One region of the Lysinibacillus sp. NPDC093688 genome, then DNA from elsewhere that is predicted to be linked to it. Evidence: riboswitches for the same ligand, from Rfam matches in the RefSeq annotation. Region 1 holds a riboswitch; the other holds the start of a gene.
What was found. Region 1 has a riboswitch for cyclic di-AMP ahead of ACQKN2_RS10960 (TrkH family potassium uptake protein). Riboswitches for the same ligand answer to the same signal wherever they lie in the genome.
Positions count from the first base shown of each region.

Region 2: linked by a shared signal. The riboswitch ahead of ACQKN2_RS11870 (APC family permease) and the one ahead of ACQKN2_RS10960 (TrkH family potassium uptake protein) in region 1 are both predicted to bind cyclic di-AMP.

Region 1 covers NZ_JBNNUX010000011.1:38,409-46,783, reverse strand. The annotation lists gene deoC (deoxyribose-phosphate aldolase) at 1-36, shown strand, start outside; gene ACQKN2_RS10990 (hypothetical protein) at 100-261, opposite strand; gene ACQKN2_RS10985 (DedA family protein) at 640-1,125, shown strand; gene ACQKN2_RS10980 (spore coat associated protein CotJA) at 1,427-1,654, shown strand; gene ACQKN2_RS10975 (spore coat protein CotJB) at 1,647-1,910, shown strand; gene ACQKN2_RS10970 (manganese catalase family protein) at 2,119-2,688, shown strand; gene ACQKN2_RS10965 (potassium channel family protein) at 2,746-3,402, opposite strand; gene ACQKN2_RS10960 (TrkH family potassium uptake protein) at 3,427-4,764, opposite strand; cyclic di-AMP (ydaO/yuaA leader) riboswitch at 4,909-5,051, opposite strand; gene rpsU (30S ribosomal protein S21) at 5,304-5,477, shown strand; gene ACQKN2_RS10950 (NfeD family protein) at 5,809-7,119, shown strand; gene floA (flotillin-like protein FloA) at 7,123-8,127, shown strand; gene ACQKN2_RS10940 (hypothetical protein) at 8,154-8,375, shown strand, end outside.
Region 2 covers NZ_JBNNUX010000012.1:104,886-113,260, forward strand. The annotation lists gene ACQKN2_RS11870 (APC family permease) at 191-2,014, opposite strand; cyclic di-AMP (ydaO/yuaA leader) riboswitch at 2,195-2,344, opposite strand; gene ACQKN2_RS11875 (Nramp family divalent metal transporter) at 3,128-4,393, shown strand; gene ACQKN2_RS11880 (DUF5391 family protein) at 4,559-4,930, opposite strand; gene ACQKN2_RS11885 (ABC transporter permease) at 5,079-5,768, opposite strand; gene ACQKN2_RS11890 (ABC transporter ATP-binding protein) at 5,761-6,684, opposite strand; gene ACQKN2_RS11895 (sensor histidine kinase) at 6,822-7,757, opposite strand; gene ACQKN2_RS11900 (response regulator transcription factor) at 7,763-8,375, opposite strand, start outside.

The sequences.
Region 1 (8,375 bases):
ATTATGAACGGATTAATTGCAGATTCTAATTATTAATAGTAATGAAAATCTTTATATAGTAAGTGTTACGGGGCTGTTCTTTATGAACTAGCCCCATTTTCATTGGGAATTTGATAAATGCCTTTTCTGGTAGTCTAATAATGGAAAATATTCATTTCCTGAAATGATTGAAATTCCAATTTGTGCAAGTTGGAAAATTCCCTTAATATTTATATGGTTATTATCAAAATTTAACCTATTGATTGATTGTAGTTGTTTCATCCACAATCCTCCTCTTTTTAACTCATAGTAGATGATGTATTATGAAGAGTACTTGTAAAAATGTACAGAGAGGAATATTATCATTTTTATGGGTTATCAACAAGAATTTTATAACTATAAAAATCTTGATGATTGGATCATTTTACAAGAACTTTGTATAGTTATGCACTGAATTCTTACATAACTTAGTAACATCGATAACATAGGGTATTTAAGATTGAATGTGTAGAATTAACAGGTCGATCAACTACTATTATTTAATCTTAATTGCCTCTCGGTTTTTAATAATCCTTCCAGTGTTTTAAGTGAAAAAATGGGGGAATATATGATGTTTGATGATATAGGTAACGATTTGTATTAAAAAAGGAGAAACTATTCGTGGAATTCATAAGCAGTTTTATAAGTCAATATGGATATCTAGCTATATTTTTAATCTTATCTTTAGGAATAATTGGCTTACCCATTCCCGATGAGATCTTAATGACATTTGTGGGATTTTTGTGTCATGAGGGACATTTAAACTTTCTATTGAGTATTATCTTAAGCTTTTTAGGCGCATCCATTGGTATGGTATTTAGCTATGCAATTGGAAATAAATTAGGGAAACCATTAATATTAAAATATGGAAAGTGGTTTGGACTCAATAATAGGCGGTTTACTAAAGTTGAACGGTGGTTTCATCGTTTTGGACCGTGGACAATAATTATCGGATATTTTGTTCCGGGTATTAGACATGTTACAAGTTACATGTCCGGAATAACACAAATGAAATTTAGTACTTATCTGGCTTTTGCTTGTTTTGGGGCTATGGTATGGGTAATTATTTTTATTTCTATAGGATATTTTCTTGGTATAACTTTATAAGGATATTACAATGCACTTTTTATATAAAGCTTGAATGGAACTAAAATGCTTAATAGAAATACAGCTCGCGTTTTTCGAAATGCGAGCTGTTTTATGTATACGATAGATGCTTAGTGCAGGAGTTATTCCCTACGAAATACAATCGTCTAAGTAATGAGCTTTTACAACTCATTCGGAAACAAGTTTATTGGCACTCTGGTTAGGTGATTTTTCATCAGATAGCAGCAACTCTAGTCAGAATAATAATTTTATCTACCTCATATACTCCACTGATGAAATGGATTATAGAAGGGAGGATACAATGTTTTCGCAATATAAATACTGGAAGCCTTTTATTAGCCAATACGATCCATGTCCACCTATAAGGGTTAAAAGTTTTTCTACACCGCCTCAATTATATATGGGTTTTCAATCGCCTGGGCTACCGCAATATCCAACTCCTAGAGATGCTCTCAGATCGGGCACGTTATGGCCTCAATTATTTAGCCCCTATCCAAATCCCCAAAAAGGAGAGGTGAAGAATGAGTAAAGAGATGCCACCCGAATTTTATAAGCTACTTGAAGAAATCCAAGCCATTGATTTTGTCATAGTGGAATTAAATCTATATTTAGATACTCATCCTCACGATTTTGATGCTATTCAGCAATTTAACGAAAACACTGAAATCAGTATGCGATTTAAGGTTGAATTTGAACAGAAATTTGGTCCACTTATGAATTTTGGGAGAAGTTATTCAAATTATTCTTTTACTTGGATAGATACACCTTGGCCATGGCAAGTCTAACTTTTTTATCAAATATTTTAGTGGCGAAAGTGAAACGTCAGCTACACATGTTTTGGTAGCGAAAGTGAAACGTCAGCTACACATGTTTTGGTAGCGAAAGTGAAACGTCAGCTACAGATGTTTAGTTTTTTTTTGCAATCACAAAGCCGATTCTGGACGCACTTATGCCGAGGCATAAGTGATTATAAGTAATTAGGAGGAATTTTTTTTGTGGTATTATGAAAAGAAGCTCCAGTATCCAGTGAGGGTGAGTACATGTAACCCTATGCTTGCTAAGTATTTAATTGAGCAGTATGGTGGTGCAGACGGGGAATTAGCAGCAGCACTTCGATATATGAATCAGCGGTATACGATTCCCGACAAAGTGGTCGGATTGTTAACCGATATAGCAACAGAGGAATTTTCGCACTTAGAAATGATTGCTACGATGATTTATAAACTAACGAAGGATGCTACTCCAGAGATGCTCAAAGAAGCTGGTCTTGGAGAACACTATGCCAACCATGACAGGGCATTATTTTATCAGAATGCAGCTGGATCACCGTTCACGGCAACTTATATTCAGGCTAAAGGGGATCCAATCGCTGATTTGTATGAGGATATCGCAGCCGAAGAAAAAGCACGAGCGACTTATCAGTGGATTATTGATTTATCGGATGACACTGATTTGAATGATAGTTTGAAGTTTTTACGTGAACGAGAAATTGTCCATTCTCTACGTTTCAGAGAGGCTGTAGAGATTTTAAAAGATGATAGGGATAGCAAGAAGGTCTATTAAAAGAGGTGAATAGGCTGGTTCAAAAGAAAACTCCTTTTGACACAGCCTATTTGATTACTATTCAATATTGGAAAATAAAGCAAGATCCTTCCGATGACCAATCATTACTAATAAATCTTCCTTTTCAATAATCTGTTCAGGGGAGGGAGAAATGATAATGTCTCCTTCTCGAACAATGGCAATGACACTTACATTATACTTCGCACGAAGATCTAAATCTCGAAGATTTTGTCCAGCCATCTTTGAAGGAATCATAATTTCTTCTATACTGTATTCTTTTGATAATTCAATATAGTTTAGCATATTGGGTGAGAGAAGCTGATTGGCAACTCGCTCTCCCATATCTCGTTCAGGATAGATAACCCAGTCTGCTCCTACTTTATCTAAAACTTGCCCGTGTCTTTTTCCTAGAGCCTTTGCAATCACTTTTTTGATTCCGAGTTCTTTTAATAATGATACGGTTAAAATGCTCGACTGCATATCATTGCCTATTGCCACGATGACATAATCGAAATTGCCTATTCCTAAAGCGGTAAGAGCTTTTTCTTCTGTCGAATCAGCGACTACTGCATGTGTAACATATAGTTCGGCATCTTCGACTCTTTCCTCATTAATGTCGATTCCTAACACTTCCTGCCCAGCCTCATGTAATCTGCGAGCTATACTTGTTCCAAATCTACCTAGGCCAATTACAGCATATTGTTTGATAGTCATTGCACTCACTCTCCTTTATCGTGATTACCCAATCATAATATTTCCTTTAGGATGACGGAATGCCTCAGATTTCCGTCGTTTTGCTATGGCAAAAGCAATTGTTAATGGACCTAATCTACCTGCAAACATTGTAAGTATGATGACTAGTCGACCACCAGGTGATAGCTCTGGAGTTAATCCCATCGATAGTCCAACTGTACCAAAAGCAGAGGTGGCCTCAAATAAATACATCATAAAATCATGTCCTTGCTCGGTTATACTTAAGACAAACGTGACGAGTATAACAATCATCATTCCACACATTGTTACTGTTAAAGCTTTTAAAATTGTTTCGTTAACTATTCTACGTCTAAAGAGGACAACATCTTCTTTTCCTCTAATTTGTGACCACATCGTAGCAACTAAAAGCGCGAAGGTTGTTATTTTTATTCCTCCAGCAGTGGAACCAGAACCTGCCCCAATGAACATCAGCAAGATAATTAAAAATAATGTAGATTGTGTTAAGTCTGCTATAGGAAGGGTATTAGAGCCTGCAGTCCTTGGGGTAACAGCTTGGTATAATGAACCAAGAACTTTGCCCCATTCAGTCAAAGGTCCAAGGGTTTTACTATTTCCGTATTCAAATAAGAAAATTAAAATCGTCGATCCAACTGTTAAAATAAGCGTTGTAGTTAATACAATTTTTGAATGCACGGAAAGGCGCTTCGTATCTCGATATTCATATAGTTCATTTATGACGATAAACCCTAAGCCACCAATTGTAATAAGAGCACAAATAGTTAAAACGATAAACGGGTCGTCTACATATTCGGTTAACCCATTAAAGCCTCCCATTAAATCAAATCCAGCGTTATTAAAATTCGAGATGGAATGAAAGAAGCCAAAATATATAGCTTTACCTACAGGCATATCGAACGAAAAACGGATAGATAAAATTAAACCACCTATTAATTCAATTACGGCAGTAAATAGTAGTATCCTTCTAACCAGTCTAACAAGACCAGCCATTGTAATATTATTGAAGGCTTCTTTTAATAAAAGTCTTTCTTTTAAGGAAATTTTTTTTCCTAATAGTAAAAATACTAATGTTGCAAACGTCATAAAGCCTAATCCACCAATTTGGATAAGAAATAAAATAACTAGTTCTCCAAATGTAGAAAATGTATCGCCAGTATCTACAACGACTAGTCCTGTTACACACGTTGCAGAAGTAGCAGTAAATAAGGCATTTAAGAATGACAGTCCCTCGCCATTCTCCGTTGAAATAGGTAAAGTTAACAAAAACGCTCCAATCAGAATAATAGTTGCAAAGCCCAGCACAAGTATTTTAGGAGGATTTAATTTATTTTTAACTGTTTTCATCTTATTCTCCTCAATGTTTTGAAAAAAATTTGAATTCGCCTATAAAATGTTAAATTGACATAATAAAAAGACCAACTGATTTTTAGTATGCTTCGAGATTATTTAGGCAGAAAAATAATCATACTAATAATGGTGGTCTAACATGACCTCCTTCGCTTGAGCCGACGAAGTTAGCTGACGGGTAGAATGGCGAAAGAGTTTCTCATTCCTCCTGCAAATGCAGAATTAACCCCAAAATACTGGGTCCTCCGTTCTCATAAATGATTGAGATTTGGCTGATATACAATTGAATGTGATTATTCTACGCCCATATTCTATTTTTTGTAAACCCTAAATTTTTTGAAAGAAATATTTATATTTATTGTGGTCAAAAAGTAAGCCGGAAATTCCTAAAGAAATTAAAACAAAAAATTCACCAGATTAATTCGTACACTTTCTATTGACCATTTTTAGACAATACGTTATAATTCTTTAGTACACAGCAGTTGGTTATTAGCCTATTTGTGTATTGACGTGTGTTCGGAGGGAGGGAAAGAGAGATGTCAAAAACTGTCGTTCGCAAAAACGAATCGCTTGAAGATGCTCTTCGCCGCTTCAAACGTACTGTATCAAAAAGTGGTACAATTCAAGAAGTTAGAAAGCGCGAGTTCTACGAAAAACCTAGCGTAAAACGTAAAAAGAAATCAGAAGCTGCACGTAAACGTAAGTGGTAATTTAATTTCCCATTAAAAATCCCTACGTTCATAACACGCAATTGTATGATTCACTGAGCAGACAAAAATATACCTGAAATTAATCGCATGTCGATTAATTTCAGGTATTTTACATTAAGCTCAAATTTACGTACATATTGGAGAAGCCGAATGTGATCCCTGTGATTCATTCGGCTTTTATGTTATATACTTATTGTATAAATTATTTACGGTTAGTAAGGCCACTTAAGTTAATGATTCACTATATAATAAAATTATTAAGATTTATGAAACTTTTTGCATAGTCAGTCGTATATACAGGAGAGAAGCATGTTAGAAGGGAGGGAAAAAGATGCGAAGACGAAGAATCCTCAGCTATTTAATAGTTATTTGGATGACATTTTTGTTAGCGTTTCCATTAACGTCTGCTTTTGCAAGTAATAAGGTCTACCATATACCAATTCATAATGAAGTAGAAAGAGGACTTCACGCATTTTTAGAACGAGCTTTTAAAGAGGCGGAAGAAAACAATGCAGAGGCGATTATTTTAGACATTCATACGCCTGGCGGTTTCGTGAATGCAGCAGGTGATATTGCTATGCTTATGGATGCAACGGATATACGTACGATTGCGTATATTAACAAAGATGCTCATTCTGCAGGTGCCTTTTTAGCCTTACATGCGGATGAAATCTATATGGTGCCAAATGGAACGATCGGGGCGGCTGCAGTTATTGATTCAGCAGGAAATGCTGCAGATTTAAAGGCTCATAGTGCATGGGTTGCTCAAATGGAGGCAGCTGCAGAATCAAAAAATCGTAATCCAATATATGCACGAGCAATGGCTGATGTATCTCGAGCAGGAAAAGGGGATTTATTAACTTTATCTGCTTCGGAGGCAAAAAAAGTTGGTTATTCAAATGGAACGGTTTCAAATTTCCAGGACCTTTTAAAAGCAACGCAATTAGATGAGCGTGATATCGTTTCAATTGAACCTACTTTTGCTGAAAAGCTTGCTCGTTTTATTACGAATCCAATTATAGTTCCGATTTTATTGTCGATTGCAAGCTTGGGACTTGTAGTTGAGCTTTATTCGCCAGGTTTTGGTGTTCCAGGTATAATGGGATTGTCAGCACTTGGATTATTTTTCTTTGGTCATATGGTGGCGGGCTTGGCAGGTTATGAGACCTTACTTTTATTTATTGTAGGCTTAGCGCTTGTTATAGCGGAGTTTTTTGTCCCCGGAGGTATTGTTGGTATTTTAGGTGGTGCGCTAATATTACTAAGTCTAATACTGGCAGGTGCAAACATGATGCAAATGATTATAGCGATTTTCATTGCGCTTCTTGTAGCGATAATAGGAATGGTGATTCTGATGAAATTTTTTGGTAAGAAATTGCATGTTTTAAACAAGCTAGTCTTGATGGATGCGACAACGACGGAAGAGGGTTATGTATCTAACGTGAATCGCACAGAGCTGCTTGGAAAAGTGGGTAAAGCGATTACACCACTTCGTCCGGCGGGTACAATGTTATTTGGAAGTGAGCGCATTGACGTAGTATCGGAAGGTGGCTATGTTGATGTTGGGGAACATGTAGAAGTTATTAAAGTAGAGGGCTCACGTATTGTTGTGAGACAAACAGAAAAAGAGATGGAGGAATAGCAAATGGGTTTTGATTTAGCTTTAATAGGTCCAATTGTGGGGCTAGTCTTATTATTCATTGTTGTCGCGGTATTCTTTACCTTTGTACCAGTGGCGTTGTGGATTTCTGCACTTGCTGCAGGTGTCCGCGTTAGTATTTTCACATTAATCGGTATGCGTTTACGTCGTGTAGTCCCATCACGAATCGTGAATCCATTAATTAAAGCGCATAAAGCAGGTTTACCTGTAACGATCAATCAACTTGAAAGTCACTATTTAGCAGGTGGTAATGTTGACCGTGTAGTAAATGCGTTAATCGCGGCACATCGTGCAAATATTGAGTTAACATTTGAACGTTGTGCGGCAATTGATTTAGCTGGACGTGATGTATTAGAAGCGGTACAAATGTCTGTTAACCCGAAAGTTATTGAAACACCATTTATTGCAGGTGTTGCTATGAACGGGATTGAAGTAAAAGCGAAGGCACGTATTACAGTGCGAGCAAACATTGAACGTTTAGTCGGTGGTGCTGGTGAAGAAACGGTTATTGCCCGTGTAGGTGAGGGGATCGTTTCTACAATTGGTAGCGCCACTAGTCATACGACAGTTCTTGAAAATCCTGATATGATTTCTCAAACAGTATTAGCAAAAGGTTTAGATTCTGGGACAGCATTTGAAATCTTATCGATCGATATTGCTGATGTTGATATCGGCAAAAACATTGGTGCTGAATTACAAATTGAACAAGCGCAGGCTGATAAAAACATTGCCCAAGCGAAAGCTGAAGAACGTCGTGCAATGGCTGTAGCGAACGAGCAAGAAATGATTGCACGCGTACAAGAGATGAAGGCAAAAGTAGTAGAAGCCGAAGCTGAAGTACCACAGGCGATGGCAGAAGCTCTACGTTCAGGTAATCTTGGTATTATGGACTATATGAACTACCGCAACATTCAAGCAGATACAGCTATGAGAGACTCCATTTCTAAAGTAAGCTCAGATAAAACAGAATCAAATGAACCTAATGAATAAAAAACTGAAAGGAGCGGTACTAATAAATGGAACAATTAATTATATTTGTGATAATTGCCATAGTCAGCTCTATTTTCGGTAAATCAAAAAATAAAAAAGAACAAAAACCAATGCCAACTTTTAATAATAAGGATTCACATGTTGAGCCTCCTGTTATAAAAAAAGCAGAGGTGAATCCACAGCAACGTTCTAAACCACAGAGCTTTGAGGATTTTGCACGTGGATTTTTAGGTGAATGGGAAAATGAA
Region 2 (8,375 bases), on a different contig from region 1:
TCCTAATCTTTATCACGCCTTGGCGTTATTTCCAAAAATGGCACTTTATTCGGTATGTGCTTGTATCTCACACTGAATAAAGTCTGTTTTTTCGGAATTTACTATTATTTTACTGACTTTCAATTGTAAACGTTCGTGTTTTACAATCAACGTTATGATTATATCAGACAATTTTCGAGCTTGCTAGTCATTATTTTGATAAATGGAAGGGCACAGTCATAATAACGATATTTTTGTGAAATAACAGCGACGTGCGAATTAATAGACTTGATTGATTGTGTAACATATGATGCCATCCTTTTTTCGGTAAAAACTGTGGGATGATAACTGTTACTTGATGGCCTGTTTTCGCACATTGATGTTCAACCTTATCAATAAATTTCATTAATGGCTGTGTAATACTTCGATATGGTGAATAGTATGTGACAAGCCGTATATTTGGTTGCCAAGCTTTCCACTTCTCCTCAAACGCTTTTGCATCCGCTTGATCGAAGGCTACATAAAAGGCAATAATTTTATCAACGTGTAGTGACTGCGCATAATGCAAAGTGTTTTCGACTACTTTCGTAATACCAGCGACAGGTACAATGAAGACATTCCCCTCCACATTCGGTATTTCCTCATTATCCAATCTTAATTGTTCACCAACTGTTTTATAATGCTGCTTAATCCGGTGGAACGTCCAAATAATAATTGGTAAAAAGATAAACACTGGCCATACTTGAGGCAATTTCGTCACAAAAAACATCATCGCTACAATAAAGGAAATGATTGCTCCAATCGTATTAATCGAAAATTTAGCCACCCAACCTTTTGGCTTTTCACGCCACCATTTTCGCATCATTCCAGCCTGCGCTAAAGTAAACGGAATAAACACACCAACTGCATAAAGCGGAATCAAATGCTCTGTTGTTCCATCAAATAAAATGATTAATACAATGGCCGCTAAACCAAGCATCATGATGCCATTTGAATAACCAAGTCGATCCCCACGAATCTGGAATATTCTTGGGATAAAACCGTCCTTCGATAAATTGACAGCTAGTAAAGGAAAGGCCGAATAACCTGTATTCGCAGCAAGTACTAATATCATCGCCGTTGTTCCCTGTACTATATAATAAAAGATATGGCGACCTACACTTGCCTCCGCAATTTGTGAAACAACCGTTTCTTTCGCATTGGGAGCAACTCCATAAAAATAAGCTAGGCTCACAATACCAATAAATAACACTGCTAAAATACCGCCCATAGCTAATAATGTTTTAGACGCATTTTTCGGCGCTGGATCTCTAAAATTAGGAATAGCATTTGAGATTGCTTCAACACCAGTCAAAGCTGAGCTTCCTGATGCAAATGCCTTTAATAATATAAATAGACTGATACCTGCAACTGGTGTACCGACCTTTGGATGCAACTCTGCTGGAACTTGCCCTGTTATTACGTTATAAATTCCTACTCCGATTAACACCAACATCACTACTACAAACAAATAAACGGGATAAGCTAAAATGGATGCCGATTCTGTGACTCCACGCAGGTTTAAAAGCGTTAAACATATAACAAAAAACACAGCGATGATCACATTATAGGAATGCAGACTTGGAAATGCCGAAGTAATGGCATCTGTTCCAGCCGATACACTTACCGCAACTGTTAAAATATAATCGACAAGCAATGATCCACCAGCGACTAAACCCGCATTGACACCTAAATTTTCCCGAGAAACTACGTAAGCTCCACCACCATGTGGATACGCAAAAATAACCTGACGATACGAGAAAATAAGTGCTGTCAGTAACACAACTACCCCAGCAGCAATCGGTAAAGAATACCAAAAAGCAACAGTGCTCACTGTCATAAGTACAATTAAAATTTGCTCAGGTCCATACGCAACTGATGACAACGCATCGGACGATAGTATGGCAAGTGCTTTTGTTTTACTAAGCTTTTGTTCCCCTAACGCTTCAGATCTTAATGGTTTACCGATAATATAACGTTTTAATGAAGATTTCATTTTCTACACCTTCTAGTTTCATAGAATGTGTTTCACATTTCTAAATCGATTACACTTTAGCATAATCGGTTTTTGTGCTGTTTACGGGGCCTTGTTTCATTTTTAGAATGAAGATAAAAAACGCCTACAAGTCATCACTAAATAAGACTTGTAGACGCTCATTCGTCTGCCAAGCTCCACTTTTCTGCTCTTAACGCTTACGAGGTTAGCTGTCGGATTCGGGCCTGAGTAGCCCTACCCCTCAATAAATGAAGAGATTCACCCCAAGGATCACCTATGTAATCCGTAAAAATTGGGTCCCCCGCGTCATTGCTTCAGCGATTTAGAAATTTGAAACTTTTATAATGATGTCATATTACGCCTGTAATTAAAAAAAGTAAAGATGAAAATAATGCTTACAAAAAATTTTTTTACTTGCTATTTTGAACATTTTTATTTAGGCCCAAACCAAACATAACGTGTGGTTGATTTCCGCTCCGATTGGGTGTTTTCCAAAGCGCGTCCGATGAGCCGCTTCAATCAACTTATATACATGACCTATGTTTTAACAAACGTCACCCCAAACTTTTGATGATGAATTCTTCTTTGAAGAATAATGTTTTAATACTAGTAGAAAATATGTGAATACCCGAATTGAAAATCAATCAATTATGCCTCGGCATAATTACATCCGGAATCGGCTTACCAATACGATGTTGGTCCCAGGCGTTTTCATAGGATGTGATGTTCTTAGCCTGAGTTCCTCTATTTCAGCTGGTGTTTAGACACCTGTAGCTGTAGCTGCCGCTTCGCTTTCGCTACAAAAAACACTCGCTGAAAGAAGTTAAAAAAGCTACCTTTTAAGTATATTCCCACTTTTAAAGAAGCTAAGTACATTCACCCTTGAATCATTTTCAAATGAATCGAATATTCTGCTATGATGCTTCCATACATTGATTCACAAGCGAAATTCCTCCATTAAAGTTGATTACTATATCAAAAACATTTCGAATTCCGCAAAAAATTGAGCAAACATCTTCACATTTTTTAGTTCTAGCTATAAAATAGGAATATAACACTTTCCTATAGGAAACTTTATTTCACCCGTGATACTTTTTGAAATGAGGGAACAACATGGTTTACAAACGAATGACAAAATCGTCTGCTGAGGCGGTTTTAGATGGAGATATAACAGGCTGGCGACGCATTTTACCGTTTCTTGGTCCAGCCTTCATCGCTGCGGTTGCCTATATTGATCCAGGCAACTTCGCAACGAATATTACAGCAGGTTCACAATATGGCTATTTATTACTTTGGGTAATCGCCTTTTCCAATTTAATGGCCGTATTAATTCAATCTTTGTCTGCAAAGCTTGGCATTGCAACTGGCAAAAATTTACCCGAAGTAGCACGTGAACATTTTTCTAAAAAGACTTCTATCTTTTTATGGATTCAAGCTGAATTGGTCATTATTGCAACAGATCTTGCAGAATTTATTGGTGCGGCATTAGGGCTGTACTTGTTGTTCAATATTCCAATGCTGCCTGCAGCGCTGATAACAGCGGTCGGTTCATTTGCTATTTTAGAATTACAGCGCAGAGGCTTTAGAGCGTTTGAAGCAGGTATTTCTGGCATGGTGCTTATTGTCGTATTAGCATTTGCATTCCAAACATTTTTAGCACAACCAAATTGGGGCGAAGTAACAATGGGCATGTTTTCACCGCGCTTTGAGGGTGTAGATTCTATTTTACTTGCAACAGGTATTTTAGGGGCAACTGTCATGCCACATGCTATTTACTTGCATTCTTCATTAACCCAAAATCGTATCGTTGGCCGAAATGATGAAGAAAAGAAACGGATTTTCCGTTTTGAGTTTATTGATATCATCATCGCGATGATTATTGCTGGTGCCATCAATATGAGTATGCTTGTTATTGCTGCGGCAGTATTCCATACACAAGGCGTAGTAGTTGAAGATTTAGATATCGCTTATAACGGATTAAAAGAGGCGCTTGGTCCGATGGCGGCTGTATCCTTTGGTCTTGGCCTTCTCATTGCAGGTCTTGCTAGTTCTTCAGTTGGTACACTTGCAGGTGACGTTGTGATGCAGGGCTTTATTAGAAAGAAAATACCGCTTTATTTACGTCGAGCTATTACAATGTTACCACCTTTGGTTATCATTGCATCTGGTGTGAATGCGACTTATGCGCTTGTCCTAAGTCAGGTTATTTTATCCTTTGGTATCGCATTTGCTCTTGTACCACTTGTAATGTTTACAAGTAAGCGTGATGTCATGGGAAGCCTAGTCAATCGTCGTATTACAACTATATTAGGATGGATTGTCGTGGTCATTGTCGTTGCTTTAAATCTTTATTTATTATGGCAAACAATATTTGGTTAAAAAAAATGCCAGACACAAAACCTTTAACTTTGGTTTTGTGTCTGGCATTTAAGTTTTGGCTGTTTTCTCAAAGATTGTTGCTATAAAGAAAAGTTGGGCTATACAACAATCGCGCCCGATTGTTTAATACATTGCATCCTTATAAAACAGAACGTTATAAATCTGCTACTTTTTAAATGCAACAATATACCAAACGATATTGGCAATTAGTGACATAACGCAAAGAACGATCACATATAGAAAATCAGAAACATTATAAGTAACCGTTCCCATTACAAATGCCAGTACAATTATTGAAAGTGATATAAGTAACCCTACTCCGCAAAAAACTGCCATAACATATTTCATTCCTTTAACTCCTACCCAATACAAAATTAAAGACAGAATATAAAAGACAAGAAACATTATAATATTCAGCCACATACCTAAAGAATTGAATCCACCAGGATCCGGAAGGGGAGTTAGCGAAACTGCAATCATTATAAAACAGAAAAGTAGCCCCGAAATTATGGTCATTAAGATAACACCATTTCTCATTCTACAACCTCCATAAGAATAATTTTTGGTAAGTTCACTTTACATATAGCACCTCAACAATCTGGCCCGATTGTTGAATAACACTATTTAACCAAAACAACAAAGTTTACGAAAACAGCCTAAGTTTTAAAGCGCTATTTTCTTATCCCTAAATATCTATCTGCTCAATGTTTCGAAATGATAAGTAGGCCACGCTTATACCGATAATAGCTAAAGTGATAGGTATGAAAATAATATCATACAAGGTGAAATTACCCGAATTTGATGATACGACCGATACAATTAATATCGATGATACAATCGTTGCCGGAATGGAGTATTTTCTCATACCAAAATACAACGGTATTAATGCGATGCATGATGCTGAAATTGCATTCATAATCACAACGGGAATTCGTTGTATTATGAATGAGAGCGTTACTGTATCCGGAAGCAATTGGAAAACCTCGCTAACAGCACAAAAAATCGCTGTGACAAAAATAGTCGATAAAATAATTGCACTAAAGGTAAAAAGAAAAACAATGGCTAGCTTTGAAGCAATTAGTTTTTTTCTATTGATCGGGTACATAAATGCTACAGTGATCGTTTTATATTTAAATTCTCCGATAATAAACTTGGCGATTAACACACTAGCAAAAATAATAAATACTGCTCTTACACCTGAATCTATAAGGCCAAATGCCCTCTGATAAGTTCTAAAATCTTGATCCCCTTCTATTTTAGTGATAAATAAAAGCATAAATATAATAGCTAATATCACAAAATTTGCGAAAACAGCTCGTTTTATATATAAACCAATATGATATTTTTTCATTTCTAGCCGCATTAAATTAAGCACTAGCGACACCTCCATTGATTAGCTTCAAGAAATAATCCTCTAATGAGCTTGTTTTTTTGCTAATGCCCTCAATTTCAATATCATGCTCAATTAATGTTTTAGTTAGCACCTTTTGTGAAGCTGTCGATTCATAAATTCGAATACAATTGTCATCCATTAGTTTGAAATTAGTAATATTTAATTTACTTTCTAAAATAAAGGCAGCCTTTTTCCCATCACTAACAATCATTTCAATATGATCTGCTTGACTGCGATTGACAGCGTCCATTGATACTTCCTTAATTAACCTTCCACCCTTAATAACTCCGACTGTATCTGCCAATTGTTCAATTTCACCCAAAATGTGGCTAGAGATTATAATTGTAATTCCATACTCTTTACAAAGCATCTTGAATAGCTCTCGTAGTTCTTTAATGCCAACCGGATCTAAACCATTAATAGGTTCGTCTAAAATAAGTAATTCCGGCTTCGTAATAATTGCACGTGCAATACCCAATCGTTGTTTCATCCCAAGAGAAAAGTCTTTAACACGCTTATTCTCCGTATTTGTTAGTTTTACTAAATCTAGAACATGCGTAATCTCTTTCTTGTCATAATAGCCCATATATTCGCAATGTAATTCTAAAGTTTCCAGTGCTGTTAAATCTTCATAAAAAATCGGATATTCAATAATTGTCCCCATCCTTTTCAGCACTTCGTATGAGCGATCATTTAATTTCTCACCAAAGATTTCAATATCTCCACTCGTTGGCTTCGTAAGGTTTGTTAGCATTTTCATGACTGTCGTTTTACCGGCACCATTAGGACCTAAAAAACCGTAGATCTCTCCTTTTTTCACATGCATAGTAACAGCAGAAACGACTTCTTTCCCCTCATATACTTTCGTAAGCTGATTTGTTTTCACAATATATGTCATGTAGATCTCTCCCTTAAATTTAGCTATCCTTATTATAAAAAATGAAACTCTCTAATTTATTACTTGATTCTTACAAATTTCTTAAGTGCATAAGAAAAGCTTGTAAAGCCATTCAAATGCTCTACAAGCATGACTGCTCAGTATGTCATTCGTTTTAAAGAAACTGTAAAAATAGTCTTCTCATATTGGATACTGGAAAGTTGGATGGAGCCCTCCATTAATTCTACAAGACGCTTTGTAATCGTTAAGCCAAGACCACTACCTTGGAAGGATTTATTTCTAGAATCCTCAAGCGTATACATTCTTTCAAAAACATTATCAATATGATATTCGTCAATCCCTTTACCACGATCCCATACATCGATAAAAATATTAGCATCATCATTTCTTACTGTAAGCCCAATGATGTTTCCTGCCGCCCCATAGGCAATTGCATTTGACAATAAATTATTCAGAACCCTATCTAACGCTTCTTCATTGCCGAGTGCATACATGGACATCTCTGGTATTGCTATATCAATCTCTAATCCCATCGACGTGATCATATCGTAAAATGATAAAATGTTTTTCCGGCAAATTTCACTTACATTAATTTTCGTCATTGGATAATCTGTATCTCCAGCTTCCAATTTTGCCAGATCAAAAAATGTATGGATTATTTTTAATACTTCCAATGTTTTCGAATGAACGCCAGTGAGTAACCGTTGCCGCTCCTCGTCACTAAGTGATTGTTTAAGCTGCAGCATTTCCGTATAACCTAGCACAACCGTTAAAGGTGTTTTAAGATCATGTGAAATATTGGCCAACATCTTTTTCATGGAGCCTTCCATTTTCCGATGTGTTGCTTGCACTTTTTGATTGTGGTCTAACAATGCATTCATCGCGATTAGTAACTGCTGTAATTCTTGATTAGCTGTCGATACTAAAATCTTTTCGCTCGATTGTTCATCAATGATTGCTTGCAGTTTTTGATGCATGTATTGAATAGTAGTGTCTTGTTGTTTTTTTGCTCTCACCTGAAAAATAATAATTCCTACGAGTAATACAATAATCAGTAATAGAAATATAATCATGGAGTTTACCCTTCAAATTTATAGCCAATTCCCCAAAGTGTTTTAATATACTTAGGATTGGACGGATCGTCTTCAATTTTTTCACGTAATCTTCTTATATGTACATTAATAATATTTTCATCCCCATAGTAAGCATCATTCCAAATCAATTGATAAATTTGCTGCTTTGTAAAAACGCGATTACGATTTGTCACGAATAACGTTAAAATGGCAAATTCCTTTGACGTGAGCTTTACATTTTGTCCATTCTTATCAACTGAAAAATTAACAAGGTCTATCGATAAGTTGTCTATCTCTACTAGATCTTTCTTATCCTCTACTTGACTGGAGTATTTTGTAGCTCTTCTAATCGCGGCTTTAACACGTGCCGAAAATTCCAGCATCGAAAACGGCTTGGCAATATAATCATCTGCCCCTAATCCTAAACCTAACGCTTTATCAACATCACTATCCTTGGCTGACATAATGATAATTGGAAGCGATACTTGCTCTCGTATAATCTTTAAAACTTCTAATCCATTCAGCTTCGGTATCATAATATCCAAGATCACTAAATCAAAAGGATTGTTTAAACAATAGTGTAAGGCTTCTTCTCCATTTACTGCAGTGGTGACAAGG